2 linked regions of the Novipirellula artificiosorum genome follow. The protein of the gene in region 2 binds, or shares a complex with, the protein of the main gene of each other region. Links are inferred from orthologs where the notes say so. Each region holds a gene or a part of one and is shown on either strand. Other genes may lie near its edges.

Evidence for each region.
Region 1: the proteins of carA (region 2) and carB are in contact, whole or in part, in a solved structure (PDB 1KEE), measured with the Escherichia coli proteins. The link is inferred for Novipirellula artificiosorum from one-to-one orthologs.

The regions. Positions count from the first base shown.
Region 1 is NZ_SJPV01000019.1:83,563-92,056, forward strand. The notes cover bases 3,295-7,051. They hold carB (carbamoyl-phosphate synthase large subunit), read right to left. Parts: upstream 6,744-7,051; coding sequence 3,495-6,743; downstream 3,295-3,494. Other genes in these bases: Poly41_RS30460 (sigma-54-dependent transcriptional regulator), read right to left, coding at 3,295-3,376; Poly41_RS30470 (hypothetical protein), read right to left, coding at 6,917-7,051. Also shown: Poly41_RS30450 (ATP-binding protein), read right to left, coding at 1-297; Poly41_RS30455 (AAA family ATPase), read left to right, coding at 455-1,483; more of Poly41_RS30460, read right to left, coding at 1,895-3,294; more of Poly41_RS30470, read right to left, coding at 7,052-7,879; Poly41_RS30475 (HD-GYP domain-containing protein), read right to left, coding at 7,885-8,494. UniProt on the Escherichia coli protein: Large subunit of the glutamine-dependent carbamoyl phosphate synthetase (CPSase).
Region 2 is NZ_SJPV01000002.1:160,494-168,106, forward strand. The notes cover bases 2,637-5,512. They hold carA (glutamine-hydrolyzing carbamoyl-phosphate synthase small subunit), read right to left. Parts: upstream 4,702-5,512; coding sequence 3,571-4,701; downstream 2,637-3,570. Other genes in these bases: Poly41_RS35615 (IS4 family transposase), read left to right, coding at 3,248-3,484; Poly41_RS06440 (tetratricopeptide repeat protein), read right to left, coding at 4,746-5,512. In the rest of the region: Poly41_RS06415 (ABC transporter permease), read left to right, coding at 1-44; Poly41_RS06420 (uroporphyrinogen decarboxylase family protein), read right to left, coding at 54-1,247; Poly41_RS06425 (homocysteine S-methyltransferase family protein), read left to right, coding at 1,358-2,230; more of Poly41_RS06440, read right to left, coding at 5,513-6,518; Poly41_RS06445 (hypothetical protein), read right to left, coding at 6,632-7,096; Poly41_RS34785 (hypothetical protein), read left to right, coding at 7,410-7,568; Poly41_RS06450 (hypothetical protein), read left to right, coding at 7,561-7,613. UniProt on the Escherichia coli protein: Small subunit of the glutamine-dependent carbamoyl phosphate synthetase (CPSase).

The sequences.
Region 1 (8,494 bases), on a different replicon or contig from region 2:
GGGCGGACCCGTGCTGGTAAAAATCAACAACGAGCCACCGATTTCCAGCCGATCTCCACTGGCAAGTCGTTGTCGGCGAACCTTCAAGCCGTTGACAAGCGTGCCGTTGCTGCTTTCCAAGTCGACCAACTCGCAACGACCGCCTGGATCGATGTGGATCTCCGCGTGGGACCGAGAGGCTTCGGTATCGAGCAATTGGATCGTACTCGATTTATCGCGGCCAATCCGCACCACATCGCCGCTAAGCGGGAAGTGCTTGCCCTGGTCACGCCCTCGTACTACAAACAAAGATGCCATCACTGCCCACGCCTTGGCGACAAAGAAATTCCTGAAGCGACATCATAAAACAATCCTCCAAGTGAAAACAGCCCGCCAGCAGCGTCGCGATGCGGTGAGATGCAGACTACAATGCGGCGGTGTTGATGGGTCCTGACTCGTTAGAGGAAACAAACCATTGGTCCAACCACCCCCGATTGAATCGTCGGATGACGAAGCCGCGGCCGCACGGCTGGTCCAGGCATGTAACCAAGTTCGCCAACAGGTCGCTCGCATCGTGGTCGGGCAAGACGAAGTGATCGAACAGTTGCTGATCGCCATCCTCGCCCGCGGTCACTGCCTGCTTGAGGGCGTCCCTGGATTGGCCAAGACCTTGATGATCCGTACTTTGGCCGAGTCGATGCATTTGTCCTTTCGGCGAATTCAATTCACTCCCGACTTGATGCCTGGCGACATTACGGGAACCGAGATCATTCAAGAGGACCCTACCACGGGACGACGCGAGTTTATTTTTGAACGTGGCCCCATTTTCACACAAATGTTGCTGGCCGATGAGATCAACCGAACGCCACCCAAAACTCAAGCGGCATTGCTTGAAGCGATGCAAGAACATGAAGTGACCACCGCCGGCACCACGTACCGATTGTCCGAACCGTTTTTTGTGTTGGCAACGCAAAACCCGATTGAGCAGGAAGGGACCTATCCGTTACCCGAAGCCCAACGCGATCGTTTCTTGTTCCATGTCGTCGTCAATTATCCTAGCCGCGATGAAGAATCAGAAATCGTGGATCGAACCACATCGACTTTCCAAACGACTGTCGATCCGGTTGTTTCCGGCGAGGACATTGTCCAGTTCCAACAAACGGTTCGCCGAGTACCGCTGCCACCCCACGTGAAGGACTGGGTGCTCGATGCCGTCCGAGCCATTCGGCCCCAAGACGAACAAAGCGCGCGTTGGGCAAAAGAACTGATCCAATGGGGCCCAGGACCGCGAGCAAGCCAACAATTGGTGTTGGCCTCGAAAGCACGTGCGCTGCTGCATGGACGCCCAAGTGTCTCGATCGAAGATGTCCAATCGCTGGCGTTGCCGGTTTTACGACACCGCGTCGTCCCGACGTTCGCAGCCGAAGCGGATGGCATCACCGTTGACAACCTGATTGGACGGATGATCCAGGAAGCCTCGAAGGCCCCGGCGAGAGTGCTTTAGCCCGGATTATTCATCAGTCCAAACATATTCCCCGTAACCCTTTGTATGCAATCAGCTTACATCGATTGAGTAAGAAACAGACTGCGCACGTTGGAGTCGTAGGCTTTAGCCGATTCAGCAAGGTCCAGCCGCAATCGGCTAAAGCCTACCACTCCAACGAATAATCCGGGCTAGTGGCCCCCAGGGTGCGCCGCTGCGCGTCGACCCTGGGCTCTGGAGTCAAACCGCTTCGCGGTAAATCGAGTTCCGCAAGTTATCAATCGAACGTCCCTGCCGGGAAATCGCAGTCGGGGTCGATGGCCGGTTTGTACGTCCACCTCCAGATGCGCTATCCGCAATCCGGGGCTAAATGCTAAAATGCCCATGGCATGAACGCTTTGGGTTCGCGCCCAAGCGGAAACCGATGAGTGGCTATCCCTCGGCTGCAGCCGCGTCGTCTTCCTCTTTCTTGTACTGGTCAAGTCGCCGGTACAACGTCCGGGCACCAATCTGAAGCACCTTGGCTGCTTCCTCCCGATTACCCCCGGTCAATTTGAGCGTTTCTTCGATCGCCCAACGCTCCACCACACTGAGCGGTTGACCAATCAGGTTCGATGCCCCCCCGACGTCGCCAAGCACTTGCTCCGCGGCTTGCTCTGCGCTGCGATCGAGTAACTCGGGAGGCAGATCGTCCAGATCCAACGAACCGTCGGTATCGAGAACGACCATCGTTTCAACAAAGTTCCGCAATTGGCGAACATTGCCCGGCCAATCATAGGCATAGAAGCGCTTTGTCACCGCTGGCGTGAAATGCGCCGCCGGTTTGTCATGCCGCCTTAAGAACATCTTGCGAAAATGATCCATCAACGCAATCACATCATCGCGGCGGTCACGTAGCGGCGGCAATTCGACGGTCACCACCTTTAATCGAAAATACAAATCGTTGCGAAAGATGCCCGCGTCGATCATTTCCTCAAGCGGCCGGTTGGTCGCTGAGATCAATCGCACATTGACTTTGATCGGTTTGTTGTCACCGACGCGCGTGATCTGGCTTTCTTCAAGAACGCGCAACAACTTGATTTGCGTGCTCATCGGCATGTCGCCGACTTCATCCAAGAACAACGTCCCGCCGTTCGCATACTGGAACGCTCCGACACGATCCGAAACCGCATCGGTAAACGACCCTTTGACATGCCCAAACAGTTCGCTTTCGACCAAGTTTTCCGAGACCGCGCGTGTGTTCAACGCGACAATGCGTTTGTTTCGCCGTGGGCTATTCTGGTGGATCGCCTGAGCAATCATCTCTTTGCCGGTACCGCTTTCCCCGGTGATCAAGACGGTCGCATCGGTTGCTGCGATTCGCCGTAATCGATCGATCACCGACTGCATCTTGTCGCTTGTGTAGATGATCCCTTCGAACCCATACCGCTCATCGAGCCGCTGCATCAGTTCCGTATTCTGACGACGCAGCCCAACGGCATCGGCCGCCTTTTCCACAATCGCTCGCAATCGATTCGGTGTGATCGGCTTTTCCAAGAAGTTGAACGCGCCTTGCTGCATCGCCTGCACAGCGATCGGGACCGTCGCGTGTCCGGTGACCATCACCACTTCACAATCCGGCAACTGTTTGTTGGCGAGGCTCAAGATCTTCATGCCGTCAACATCGTTCATCACCATGTCGGTAATGATGATGTCAAACGTTTCTCGCTCGATCAACTTAGCCGCTTCCGGTCCGCTGGTGGCGACCTCACAACGATACCCAACCTTTTCCAAACTCTCCGTCATGGCCCGCGCATGGGCAGCCTCGTTGTCGACGACCAAAAGTTTCAAATCGGCCGGATCGTAAGCGAACTTCTCACCCGCGTCGGCAATCCGCGTTTCGCTCGAATCCGTAGAGGATGGGGTGCTGGTCATTTCATGGTACCTTCGTCAATCGGGAGCTTCTTGTTATCGCAGCACGATTCGAGCGACCAACGGGAGCGGGCCAACGCCACTTCGAGCGGTAGCTCGCTTCGCTTGCGGCCGTGCCGCCCTACGAATTCGCATAGCGATTCTGCAATGATTCGACCTGAAGCGGCCCTTCGCGTACCGCGACCATCGCACGCACCGCCGCTTCGGCCGCCGCAACCGTTGTGATACAGGGGACGCCACATTGGACCGCCGCAGCTCGGATTTTGCCTTCGTCCGTTCGAGCGCCCTTGCCACTTGGCGTGTTGACAATCAATTGGACGTCACCGTTCTTCAAATAGTCGATTAAGTTCGGGTGCCCTTCGGCGATCTTCTTGACTTGCGTCACCTTGACTCCCGCAGCTTGCAACTTTTGGGCCGTCCCGCTGGTCGCCAACAATTCAAAGCCGAGATCACTCAAACTCTTCCCCAGCATGGCAACCGATTCTTTATGTCGTGGAGCCAAACTGATGAACACCTTCCCCGAATCGGGCAAGATCGAACCCGCTGCGATTTGACTCTTCGCAAATGCAACCGAGAATTTCTCGCTGATCCCCATCACTTCGCCGGTGCTTCGCATCTCGGGGCCAAGCACGATGTCGACACCCGCGAACTTTCGGAAGGGAAAGACACTCTCTTTGATCGAAACATGGCGCGGAATCGGTTCCGTCGTGACCCCCAGATCCTTAAGCTTCATGCCCGTCATGACTTTCGTTGCGATGTTGGCCACCGGGACGCCGGTCGCTTTGGCCACAAAGGGGACGGTTCGGCTCGCTCGCGGATTCACCTCCAACACGTACAACGTTGGCACGCCTTCTTCTATCTTGATCGCGTATTGGATGTTCATCAAACCAATCACTTGCAAACGCATCGCAAGCTTCTTCGTCGATTCACGGATCTCGTTGATGATCGGTTGAGTCAAACTGAAGGGTGGAATCGCACAGGCCGAATCGCCCGAGTGGACTCCGGCTTCTTCGATGTGCTCCATAATCCCCATGATGACACAATCGGTACCGTCCGCGACTGCGTCGACATCCACCTCGGTGGCGTCCTCGAGAAAATGATCGATCAACACCGGTTGACCATCGGCGACAATAAACGCCTCGGCCACATACCGCTCAAATTGAGCTTGATCGTAACAGATCTCCATCGCCCGTCCCCCGAGCACAAAACTGGGTCGAACCAGCGCCGGGTAACCGATGATTTTTGCTTGACGGCGAGCTTCGTCCATATTTCGAGCAATCCCGCTCGGTGGTTGACGCAGCCCGAGTTCTTCAATCAACCGCTGAAACAATTCGCGGTCTTCGGCCGCTTCAATCGTTTCGACACTCGTCCCGATGATCGGTACGCCCGCCTCCTTCAACCCCCGGGCCAAATTCAGCGGCGTCTGGCCACCAAACTGGGCAATCACGCCGTCTGGCTTGATCGCTTCGCAAATGTTCAACACATCCTCGATCGTCAGCGGTTCAAAAAACAGCATGTCCGACGTGTCGTAGTCGGTACTGACGGTTTCTGGATTGCTGTTGACCATCACGCTCTCGATTCCAATCTCGCGAAGCGCAAAGCTGGCGTGACAGCAGCAATAATCAAACTCGATCCCTTGGCCGATTCGGTTGGGCCCCCCTCCCAAAATGATGATTCGCCGCTTGTCCGTCTTGGGCGGCAATTCATCCTCTTGCTCGTAGGTACTGTAATAATACGGCGTGTAAGCTTCGAACTCGGCGGCACACGTGTCGACACTTTTAAATACCGGCTTCACACCCAGATTCAAACGTTTGGCACGTACCTTCAACTCCGTCGATGACGATAATTTGGAAAGTTGGCGATCAGAAAAACCATACCGCTTGGCTTGCCAAAGATCCTCTCGCGTCATCGCATCGAGCGAGCCGATCTTGAGCAGCCGTTCTTCTTCCTCGACGATTTGAAGCAAATGGTCCAAGAACCAGCGATCGATATGAGTCAGCGAGAAAATCTCGTCGATCGACATCCCTGCTTTCATCGCGTAGCGAATGTAGAAAATCCGCTCTGCCCCCGGCGTACTCAGCTTGGCGCGTATCGTATCCTCATCGGGTTGAGCATCGGTTCCCCAAGCATCACGATTGTCACAACCCAAACCGAAGGCACCGACCTCCAATCCCCGCAGCGCCTTTTGGAGCGATTCTTTGAAGGTTCGACCGATTGCCATCGTTTCGCCGACACTTTTCATCTGCGTCGTCAACGTGGCGTCGGCCTCCGGAAATTTCTCGAAAGCAAACCGCGGCATCTTCGTCACGACGTAGTCAATCGTCGGTTCGAAACAAGCTTTCGTTTTCTTTGTGATGTCGTTGGGCAGTTCCCAAAGCAAGTAGCCTACCGCCAACTTGGCAGCAATTTTTGCAATCGGAAAGCCTGTTGCCTTACTCGCTAACGCACTCGATCGACTCACGCGAGGGTTCATTTCAATCACAATCATTCGGCCCGTATTCGGTTCGATCGCGAATTGAATGTTACTGCCTCCCGTTTCCACGCCGATTTCGCGAATCACCGCTAACGACGCATCCCGCATCCGTTGGTATTCCTTGTCCGTCAGCGTTTGTGCGGGTGCCACGGTGATCGAGTCCCCCGTATGGACCCCCATCGGATCAAAATTCTCGATGCTGCAAATGATCACGACGTTGTCTTCGCGATCTCGCACCACCTCCATCTCGTATTCTTTCCACCCGATGATCGACTCTTCGATCAATACCTCGGTGATTGGCGATTGGTCCAAGCCGCTCTGCACCAACCCATCGAATTCATCGCGGTTGTACGCGATCGCCGAGCCCGACCCACCCATCGTAAAGCTGGGGCGGACAACCGCAGGCAGACCAACTTCGGCCAAGACTTCTCGCGCCTGCTGAAGCGTTTTTACGGTTCGACCCGTGCAAACGTCCAAGCCGATCTTCTCCATCGCTGACTTGAATTGCTCGCGTTCTTCGGCCTTCGCAATCACCTTGGCGTTGGCAGCGATCATTTCAACGCCATACTTTTCCAACACCCCGTTGGCTTCCAAATCCATCGCAACGTTCAACCCGGTTTGGCCCCCAAGGGTGGGCAACAGCGCATCAGGACGCTCTTTTTCGATGATTTTTTCGACCATCTGCCACGTCAACGGCTCGATATACGTCGCGTCAGCCGTGCTCGGGTCCGTCATGATCGTGGCCGGATTGCTGTTGACCAACACGACTTCATAGCCCTCTTCGCGCAATGCCTTGCAAGCCTGAGTTCCCGAGTAGTCAAACTCGCAAGCCTGTCCAATGATGATCGGGCCACTTCCAATGAGCAGAATTTTCTTGATGTCGTCTCGACGGGGCACGGAGTCACTTCCGGGTAATAGGGAACAATTGTCTAGCATCCATGGCAGCGAGAGCGGTTCGCCACGACGTGCAAATTGCCCTGAGAATAGCAAAACATCTCGCGGCGTCGAAGTGGACGCATCGCGTAGAACGGAATTCTCTCCTTTACCCCCCCTACCGCGGCATCGCTGGGCTACCGACAACGAACTAAGTCGGTCGTTTCGATCCCCAACCGCTCGATCAGCCCTGCCGCTTCGCCCAAAAATCGATCCGCATCAACCGGATAGCCGGCCGTTGGCTTGAGCGATTCGCCCTCGACCGCGTGTCGACAAAAGTAGTCGTTGAAGGACTTCATACAGACCTCGCGCAAGCACTTCGCATGGATCGATGACAACGCGACCGGCACAAACGAGTCACCCTTGACCGTAAAGTGCACTCGCATCGTTCGTCCTGGCGAACCGAGATCGTCGGGCCACTTCAATTGATAACTGCTGTGCTGTTTCGTCTCTTCCTCAACGCTCAGCACCGCATCATCGAAGCCGTGTTGCAGCACGCCGCCGTAGAACCGCCGTCCACCGTGCCGATCAAAGAAAACGTCCACCTTCCGTTCGTTGACGAAATCCGCCAAGACGCTCCTTACCAATCCAATCGAAAGCCTGGAAAGCAAATCCGATTTGTTTTGCCCCGCTGCGATCGCCGAATTGAAACGTTTCGCCGTTACGATCCGGCAGCGAAGATCGATCAGATCTGCGCCGGCCGCTTTCCAAATTTGAATGGCTCGCGCGGCATCGGATGATTCGACCGTGGACGAAAGCGTGATCCTTTGAAGCCATACCGTTTCTGTCAAATCGTGATAGTCTTCCGAGGCGACCCGACGCAGCCACCGCGGAAACGACTCCTGTGGCAATCCACACCAATGCTGACAGACCTCGACAACCGTTTGCAGCGACGCGAGTGAATTCGCGTTCCGCGTGTGAAACAGTTTTTTCGAATCGTCAACCACCAGCTTGGCGTTTCCAACCACAACCGGTTTGCGAAGCGGTTCAAAGCACTCGGCCCGATTCAGGGCATCCGGGATTCGCCACACCGATGCCGCAACAACGAGCGGCCCGAGCTTCGGTCCATAGCCAGCTTCGTCTACGGCAATCAGTAACATCGACGCTACACACTACAAAGGACTTCGGGACACGCTAACAATTCATCGACAACGTCTTTCGCCCACTGCGTCCCTCGGCCTTTCAAGAAGACATCGAGAACGCGTTGAACCGGCATGCCGTCACGATACGGTCGACTGCTGGTCATCGCATCGAATGCGTCTGCAACCGCCAACACTTGCGCATCGCGAGGAATTTCTTCCCCCTTCAATCCATCTGGGTATCCACTACCGTCCCAAGATTCATGGTGATGACGCACCGCTGGCAAGATACGGCGAAACGGCCGAATGCCCTTTAAGATATCGTATCCGAGGACCGGATGTCGCTTGATCTTCGCGAATTCATCCTCGGTCAATTGACCTGGCTTCCGCAGCACCGAATCCTCGACGCCAATCTTCCCGATATCGTGCAAGATGCCAGCCATTCGGATGCGTTGCTGGTCTTCATCACTGTATCCGAGTCGTTTGGCCAGCAACACGGCCAATTCGGACACTCGCGAACTGTGACCGCAGGTGTAGGCATCCTTTGCATCAAGCGCCGAAACAAGCGATCCGATCATGCCTTCGAACATCTGCTGCATCGCAGCGTATTGACGCTGGTTGATCAAGTGAACCCCA
Region 2 (7,613 bases):
TACTCGATGCTCTGCGAATTCGACTCGACAAAACCGAAGCATAAAGGAATGTCCTAACCGACCGCGATCGCCGTGTCGTACATGGCGATCATGTTCTCAATGGGGACGCTCGCTTGAATGTTATGGACGGGGGCGAAGACGTATCCTCCGCCAGCAGCGAACGCCGAGACATGCTTGGTCACTTCCGCGACAACCTCGTCAATCGTCCCGAACGGAAGGGTGTGTTGGCAATCAAGCGATCCGCCCCAGAACACCAGTTGCGAACCGAACTCGGCCTTTAATTCCGCTCCATCCATTCCATCGGCGCTCGTTTGCACTGGATTTAGAATGTCGACGCCCATTTCGATCAACGAGGGGATCAACGTTCGTAGAGCGCCATCGGAGTGCAGCAGGACTTTCATTTCCGTATTCTCGTGTATCCAGCGGATACCTCGTTGGTAAAACGGCATGATCCGCTCGCGAAACATCTTGGGCGACAGAAAAGGGGCGTGTTGCATTCCAAAATCGTCGCAAATTTGAAGGATCGGAACACGATCCTGCACGGCATCCGCAAAACGGCTTAGGTTCGTGATCCACAGGTCTGTCAACTTGCCAAGCAATTCGTCCACGTAATCGGGCTCGGTCGCTAACGTCATCATCCAAGCGGAGAAATCGCCGGTGCCGAGACCAAAGAACAGTTCGTAGGGGGGGCCCATCGGGGCAACGATCGCAAAGTCGGTGTTTTGCCACAAGGCTTCTGCATGGCAACGATAATGTTCTGCAAGTTCAGACGACATGAGCGGCGGATTGACTTCGGCAACCGGTAAATGGGCGGCGCCCGGATACTTTTCAAGTCGATCGAAATAGAAGCCATTTTTGGGCATGCGGGCAATCGGTGCCTTGTCTCGCATCAACACCAAGTCGCCCGAGGGCTCCGTGACCGGATGAAAACCGCCCGGGACCTCAACGGGCGTTCCGTCAAATAGGGTCCAGGGTTTCCAATCTGAATTATCGATTCCAAACGCCACTTGAGGTCGATTCAGCCCGATGATGTCGGCTCCGAATCTCTCCATGACGGGACGTTCGACCTCTGCTAACATCTGGTAACAATCAAATATTTGCGTCGGAGTATTGATTCCCAATCGTTGTTTCAGGGCGTGGTAAGTGGACGCAGCGATGCCTGATTGGCGAGTGCCACCCAAATCAATGGGCACTCGATCGGGTTGTTGATGGTTGATGGCTGAGAGGACGCGCTGGCGGGAATTCATGGTGATGACACGGATGGCGGGATGGAAGGAGCAACTTGTTTGCCCGTCAAACAGCAAGTATAACCTTTCTCGACACGTTTGCTGAATTGTCCCCGTGAAAGAAAGACCTGATGACCGAGTTGATCAAACAGTTGTTGGCCGATGGACCGGTGATTTTGGATGGGGCCTGGGGGACACAGCTCCAGCAGCGAGGGCTTTCCAGCGGTGATTGCCCTGATGAGTGGAACTTGTCGCATGCGGAACAGGTCGAGTGTGTTCCGAGAGCGTACGTCGAGGCCGGAAGCCAAGTGGTCTTAACCAATACATTCCGGTCGAACCGTTTGGCACTCGATGGTTACGGGTTGTCAGCTCAAGTGCAGGCGATCAATCGTGCGGCAGCGGAGATTTCGCTTCGCGCCGCTGGCGATTTGGCGATCGTGTTCGGATCGATTGGTCCCAGTGGCAAGATGCTGATGACCGGCGAGGTCAGCGAATCGGAATTGGACGCAGCGTTTTCCGAACAGGCTGCGGCGCTTGCGTCAGCCGGTGTCGCTGCGATCCTTGTGGAAACCATGTCGGATTTGGCCGAAGCAAAACTGGCGCTTGCGGCCGCCAAACGAACGGGATTGCCCGTGGTGGTCAGTATGGTGTTCGATTCGGGCAAAGAACTCGATCGCACGATGATGGGTGATACTGCCGAAAAGGTCGCAACCGAGTTGACCGTTGCCGGTGCGGATGTCGTTGGCGCGAATTGTGGGCAAGGAATTGAATCGTACGTGGGCGTCTGTCAGCAGCTTCATCGAGCGACGGACTTACCGATTTGGATCAAAGCGAATGCTGGCGTGCCTCAGATTTGCGATGGTGAGGTCGTTTATCGAACCAGTGCGGAGGAATTTGCCAAACACGGTCCCGCACTCGTTCAAGCCGGTGCCAAGTTCGTCGGTGGCTGCTGCGGCACCGGCCCCGAATTCATCCAGGCACTACGAAAATCGGTGCGAGGGTAAGTTCGCTCCCGAGCCCGTTATTTCCCCGCACTTCTCGCCCCGAAAATACGTCGTGTAGTTTTCAAGTTGTAACGACTGCAGTGTTTAGGTATCCAGCCACCCCTGCCCGCGCAGCGGGAGCGGTCGAGCGCAGCGAGGCGAGGGCCGGTATCGAAAACCCCTCTCCCGGCGTTTAGACGCCGACCTCTCCCAAAGGCTCGTTGTACCCCACATCCTAATCCGGTGATATTTTTTGGCTCCTGGTCCGAATGTGTTCCATGCTTTGGACAGGTCGTGGCAGCGTTGCATTCCGGTCCACAAGGTCTGCGTCGCTTGTCCGATTTTTGCGAAGGTGTAAGCTTGCTGAGGCTCTTGCGCACCTAGGTTTTTTGGCTCATCCGGCGGAAGCGTGCGCAGGAGGTTTTCGAGGCATCTCTCCGGTGTCCAATCATTGCTGGCAGGAGCTATTTTCACTTGTTATCGTGCGGTTGCCGGTAGAAACGGAGTCGAGCTCTGCAGAGGTGCAACTTGACAAGGGATATCCCGGTCGACGGTGCGCCAAGGGTGCTATCGGTTCCCGGCGGACGACCGACCGTCGGGGACTCTTTTCTAAGAGATCATTGGACACCGGAGCCATACCTCCAAAAAACCTTGAGTCTGGGTTTCGCGCGCTTCGGTCGGATGAGCCGGTTTTTTGACCGAGGAGTCCGAGAGCCACCGCACCCATGAACCGCACCTCCGTGCAACAGGCTTTCCCATGTTCGCAGCACCAGCGCGAACCGCAAGGCAACAATCATTCGCAGCGGTATGTCGAAGGTCCAGAGCGAAATCTCGTCACCTACGCCACAGATGTATTAGACACCACCCGAGATGCGCGGTGCAACGACCTCCGCAGCGGGAGGGGGCGAGCGCAGCGAGGGGGAGGGCCGGTATAGAAACCGTGCTGGAATTTCAGGTTGTCATCGCAGCCTGTCTTCCCTCTCCCTCGCTTAGGCTCGACCTCTCCCAAAGGCTCACTGTTACACACATCTTTTGCTAATGCTAGCGATCCATCGTCATGACAAGAATTCTTGTCTTCCGCAGACGCCTCCGACGCTCAACGAGATGATAAAGATGATCGCGAGTCTGGGCGGCTACATCGATCGCCCGTCGCAAAACAGCCATCCTGGCACGAAAACGCTTTGGATCGGTCTTCAGCAGACTCACAGCCTGTCCGCCGGTTGGCTCGCTTTTGGGCCGGAATCAAAAAAATTTCGTCAGGCTAGATGTGTGTAACAGTGAGCCCAAAGGAGAGGTAACGGTTCCGTAACTCGTCGATAAAGAACGACTTAATAACGGCACGACGTCGCTTAGCGAGTACATCATACCGGTTGATTGAGCTGCTCTTGGAATCGCTCGAATAAATAGTGGCTATCATGAGGCCCCGAGGCTGCTTCGGGATGATATTGGACGCCGAACGCATTGTGTTGGCGGTGGCGAACGCCCGCGACCGTGTCATCGTTCAAGTTGCGATGCGTCACTTCGAGACAATCGGGAAGCGATTCCTCTTCCACCGCAAAACCGTGATTCTGTGTCGTGATTTCCACTTTGCCGGTGGTCAAGTCAAAGACCGGTTGGTTAACACCTCGATGGCCAAATTTCAACTTAAAGGTCTTCGCACCGCACGCCAAAGACAACAATTGATGTCCGAGGCAAATGCCGAAAATCGGTACGTCTCCAATCAATTCGCGGATCGTTTGGTGGGCATATTCGAGAGGCTCGGGATCGCCGGGTCCGTTGGACAAAAAGACGCCATGGGGTTCGAGTTTTCGAATCTCGTCGGCCGACGTATTACCCGGAACAATGGTCACTCGATTGCCACGCGATGCAAAATGTCGCGGGATATTCCACTTCATGCCGAAGTCCATGCAGACGACATGTGCACCGCTGTTGTCGGATCTTGCATCGCCGATCTCCAATGCCGTCCAATCATCGAGTCGGCTGTCCCAGGCATGAGTCTGGTTCGGCATCACTTCGCGAACGATATCTCGACCGACCAATCCGGGTGACGCTTTTGCTTTCTGGATCAAGCTTTCGTTATCCAAATCCAGTGTGGACAATACGCCGCGCATCGCTCCCTCGGTGCGAATGCGACGCACGAGTGCTCGTGTATCGATCCCGGCGATCGCGACCAGGTTGTGCTTCTTTAGATAGCTCTGCAGATCACCTTCTGCTCGATAGTTGCTGTAGATGCGGCTGTCTTCACGAACGATGAAGCCCGCCAACGAGGGAGCGTCGTGCTCGATATCGATGGAATTGACGCCATAGTTCCCGATTTCCGGGTAGGTCATCGTGACAATTTGGCCACGATAGCTGGGGTCGGTCAATATTTCTTGGTATCCGGTCATCGCGGTGTTGAAGACAACTTCGCCGTCGACTTCGCCGGCCGAGCCGATCGATTCACCTTGGTAAACGGTACCGTCTTCGAGCGCGAGCTTTGCTGGTTGTGGCATATCTAAAGATTGCTGGGTTTCGAGTTTTGTGGGTGAGGAGTGAATCAGGTATCGATCAGGTCATCCGGTTCAAGAATAGGAACCTCGTTTTCTTCAACTTCTTGCTGTTCCCGCCAAGCCTTGTTTTCGCGGTAGCTTTCGAGTTCTTCTTTCAACTGTTCCGTTTGAGGATTTTCTTCGGCCTCGCCAAGTTCCACCGCTTTGCTGCTCCACTCGATTGCCTTTTCGAAGTCCCCGGTTTCGGCGTAGCCGGCGGCCAGGGTGCTGAGGATGTGGGCCTCTTTGTACTCGGTCAGTTCCGCCGCTTGTTGTCCCAGTTCGACGGACCGCTTTCCATTGCGGACCTCGTCATTGGGTGACGTTGCCAGAACCCAGGCCAAGTTATTCAAGATGCCTGGCAGATCGACGTTCGAATCCTCTGCATGATCGATGGCACGCTCGTAGTCGGCAATCGCTTCGGCATGTTCACCAACACTCAGCAATGCGTCGGCGCGCGACCGCAACACCGATGCATTGTTTGGATCGCGATCGAGAACACCGTTCAGTACTTCGATCGCTTTTCGCGGCCGCTCGTCGCGGGAGTACAACGTTGCCAATTGAAGTTGGCGATCGACACTCGACGGATCACGTCCCGCCAACAATTTCATGTCATTGATTGCATCTGCCATGCGGCCCTCTTCGACAGCGATCAAGCAACGAACGAAGATCGTCGCATCGGCCTCGGCGACTGAAGGGTTGATCCGAATCGCCGCTCGCATGTCTTCTTTGGCCGCTTTGATGTCGCCACGTGAGAGTGCAATTTCGGCGCGTTGCAACATGGAAATCGGATCCTTCGGCTGCATCGCGAGCGCTTTGTTGAAGTCCGCGACCGCCTGTTCATCTTTACCTTGCATGCGGTACAAGAATCCTCGGATGCGATACATCCCTTCGCTGGGTTTCGCCTCGAGCGACTTGGTCACGAGCGCCATTGCATCGTCCATTCGTTTGCGATCGACCAATTCTTGGACGACCGCTTGGGCAAGGATTTGGTTGCCCGGTTGCTCGGTCAGAATTTGTTCCATGTCCGCAATCGCGCCGTCAACGTCGTCCTGCTGCATCCGCAGCGCGGCGCGAGCTTGTAGCGCTTCGACATTGGTTGGATCAATCTCGATCGCCTTGTTCAAGTCGTCCATTCTTTCTTGATCGGAGTCTTGCTTGATGGCTCGCAGCAAATAGGCACCCGATTGTTGCACCGGATCGTCCTCAAGCAACTCGATCGCTTTGGTGGCGGCTTCGACGACTTTCTCGGGGTTCTCGTCCAGTACCAAGTTCAACCTTGCGATCAACAAAAAGGCTTCGACTAACGTCGGGTCGTTTTCGACCGCATCGTCGAGCACTTCAAGCGCCTCGTCACGGAGCTGTATCTGGCGACGGCCACGGACACGCGCCATCACCGCGGCGAGTTGTTGACTACGCTGAAGCAGCACGCTGCCAAGAATCTTCTTCGCAAAAGCGGTGTTTTCCTCGTTCAGCCCCTTGGCCAATGCCGACTCAAGCAGCGTTGATACCGCCTCAAGCTCTGCGGGAGTTTCCGCGTCGATGCGCGCCAGCACGGCTTCATCAAAGTCGGCCTGCCCTGGATCGGGCGTGTACGTGTCCGCGGGTTTGGGGTCAACGGGCTGCGTTTCCGACTGCGTCGTAGCGGTCCCTCCCTCCGTCGACGTTTGCTGCGCCAGCGCCGTCGGCAAGGCCATTTCGCTGATCAGAAACCAACCGCTAACGCACCACAGGGCTGCGGTGCGAAACGATCGCGGCAGCACCATCAATTGCAATTTCATTTTCAAAGCTCGTCACAGGTGAGGCAAGGAATCCTGTGGCGCATTATGACGAACACTTGCCGCTTCGCGAAGTCGGCCTACTGCATTTATCGGTTTATGGGAGGAATTCTTCGCTAATGGGCATATTCTTCCGAAGTGGCTTCGATTTTGCCCTGAAGCTCTGCGTTCTGCTGGCGGAGCGTGTTCAACTCGTTCAAGACCGTATTGAATTCGGTTGCAGCGTCTTGCCAGAAGTCGCCATCGCGAAACTTGATCGATGAAACCGTTTCCCCCTTAGCAACCGAGGCGATCGCCGTCCGCAAACGGTACATCGGGCCGGCGAATCGATTGCTCAGCACCAGTGTGTCACGCAAAAAGATCGGCAACATCACTGCCATCACCACCAAAATCGGTGCCTGAGCCAAAGTGGATGATTTCACGGCTTCCCAAAACGGTTGGTTGATCACGGCTGCAAACGTCCGTACCGACACATTGACGGCAATCAAGCAGAGCACAAACAGCGTCCAATGAAACATCACACGAGCGGCGATGGACCATTGGACCTTGGGGTCAACAAGGATTCGAGAGCGATTGGACATGAGTTTGATCGTCAAGCATGAGTGTTTTGTTTTGAACTTTTAGGCGACAGGCAAAAGCTTTCTTACCGTACGGCGGGCTTCCAAGTCCGTTGGAAGTCGCGACGGACAAGGTTGTCCGTCGTACAAATGGTAAATTGGCTTCTGCCGCTCGTCTGAGGGAAACTGAGCAAGTCTAGGTCGTGATCTTTGGTCATTTGTCCACATGCACAAACCCGATGCTTCGATTTGCCGGATCGCTGTGCGTTGCCGTACGCATCGTCGGCATGATCGTTAGAACTGACTCCTCAGATCACAAAACCCTGCATGCTTCTGCATGCCATTGCGTCGGTTGGTCGCGAACGAACCGATTGAAACACCAGCCACCGATAATCCGGAAGGCCGATTTGGGGGAGAAATGCGGCCTTGGTTTGTCCTTCCCGGGTCGCTGCTGCCACGATTTAACGATCCGTCAATGGATGAATTTGATGAATAGAGACAAGTCACGCTCTCAGGAAATGTTCACCTTCTCGATGGTTGC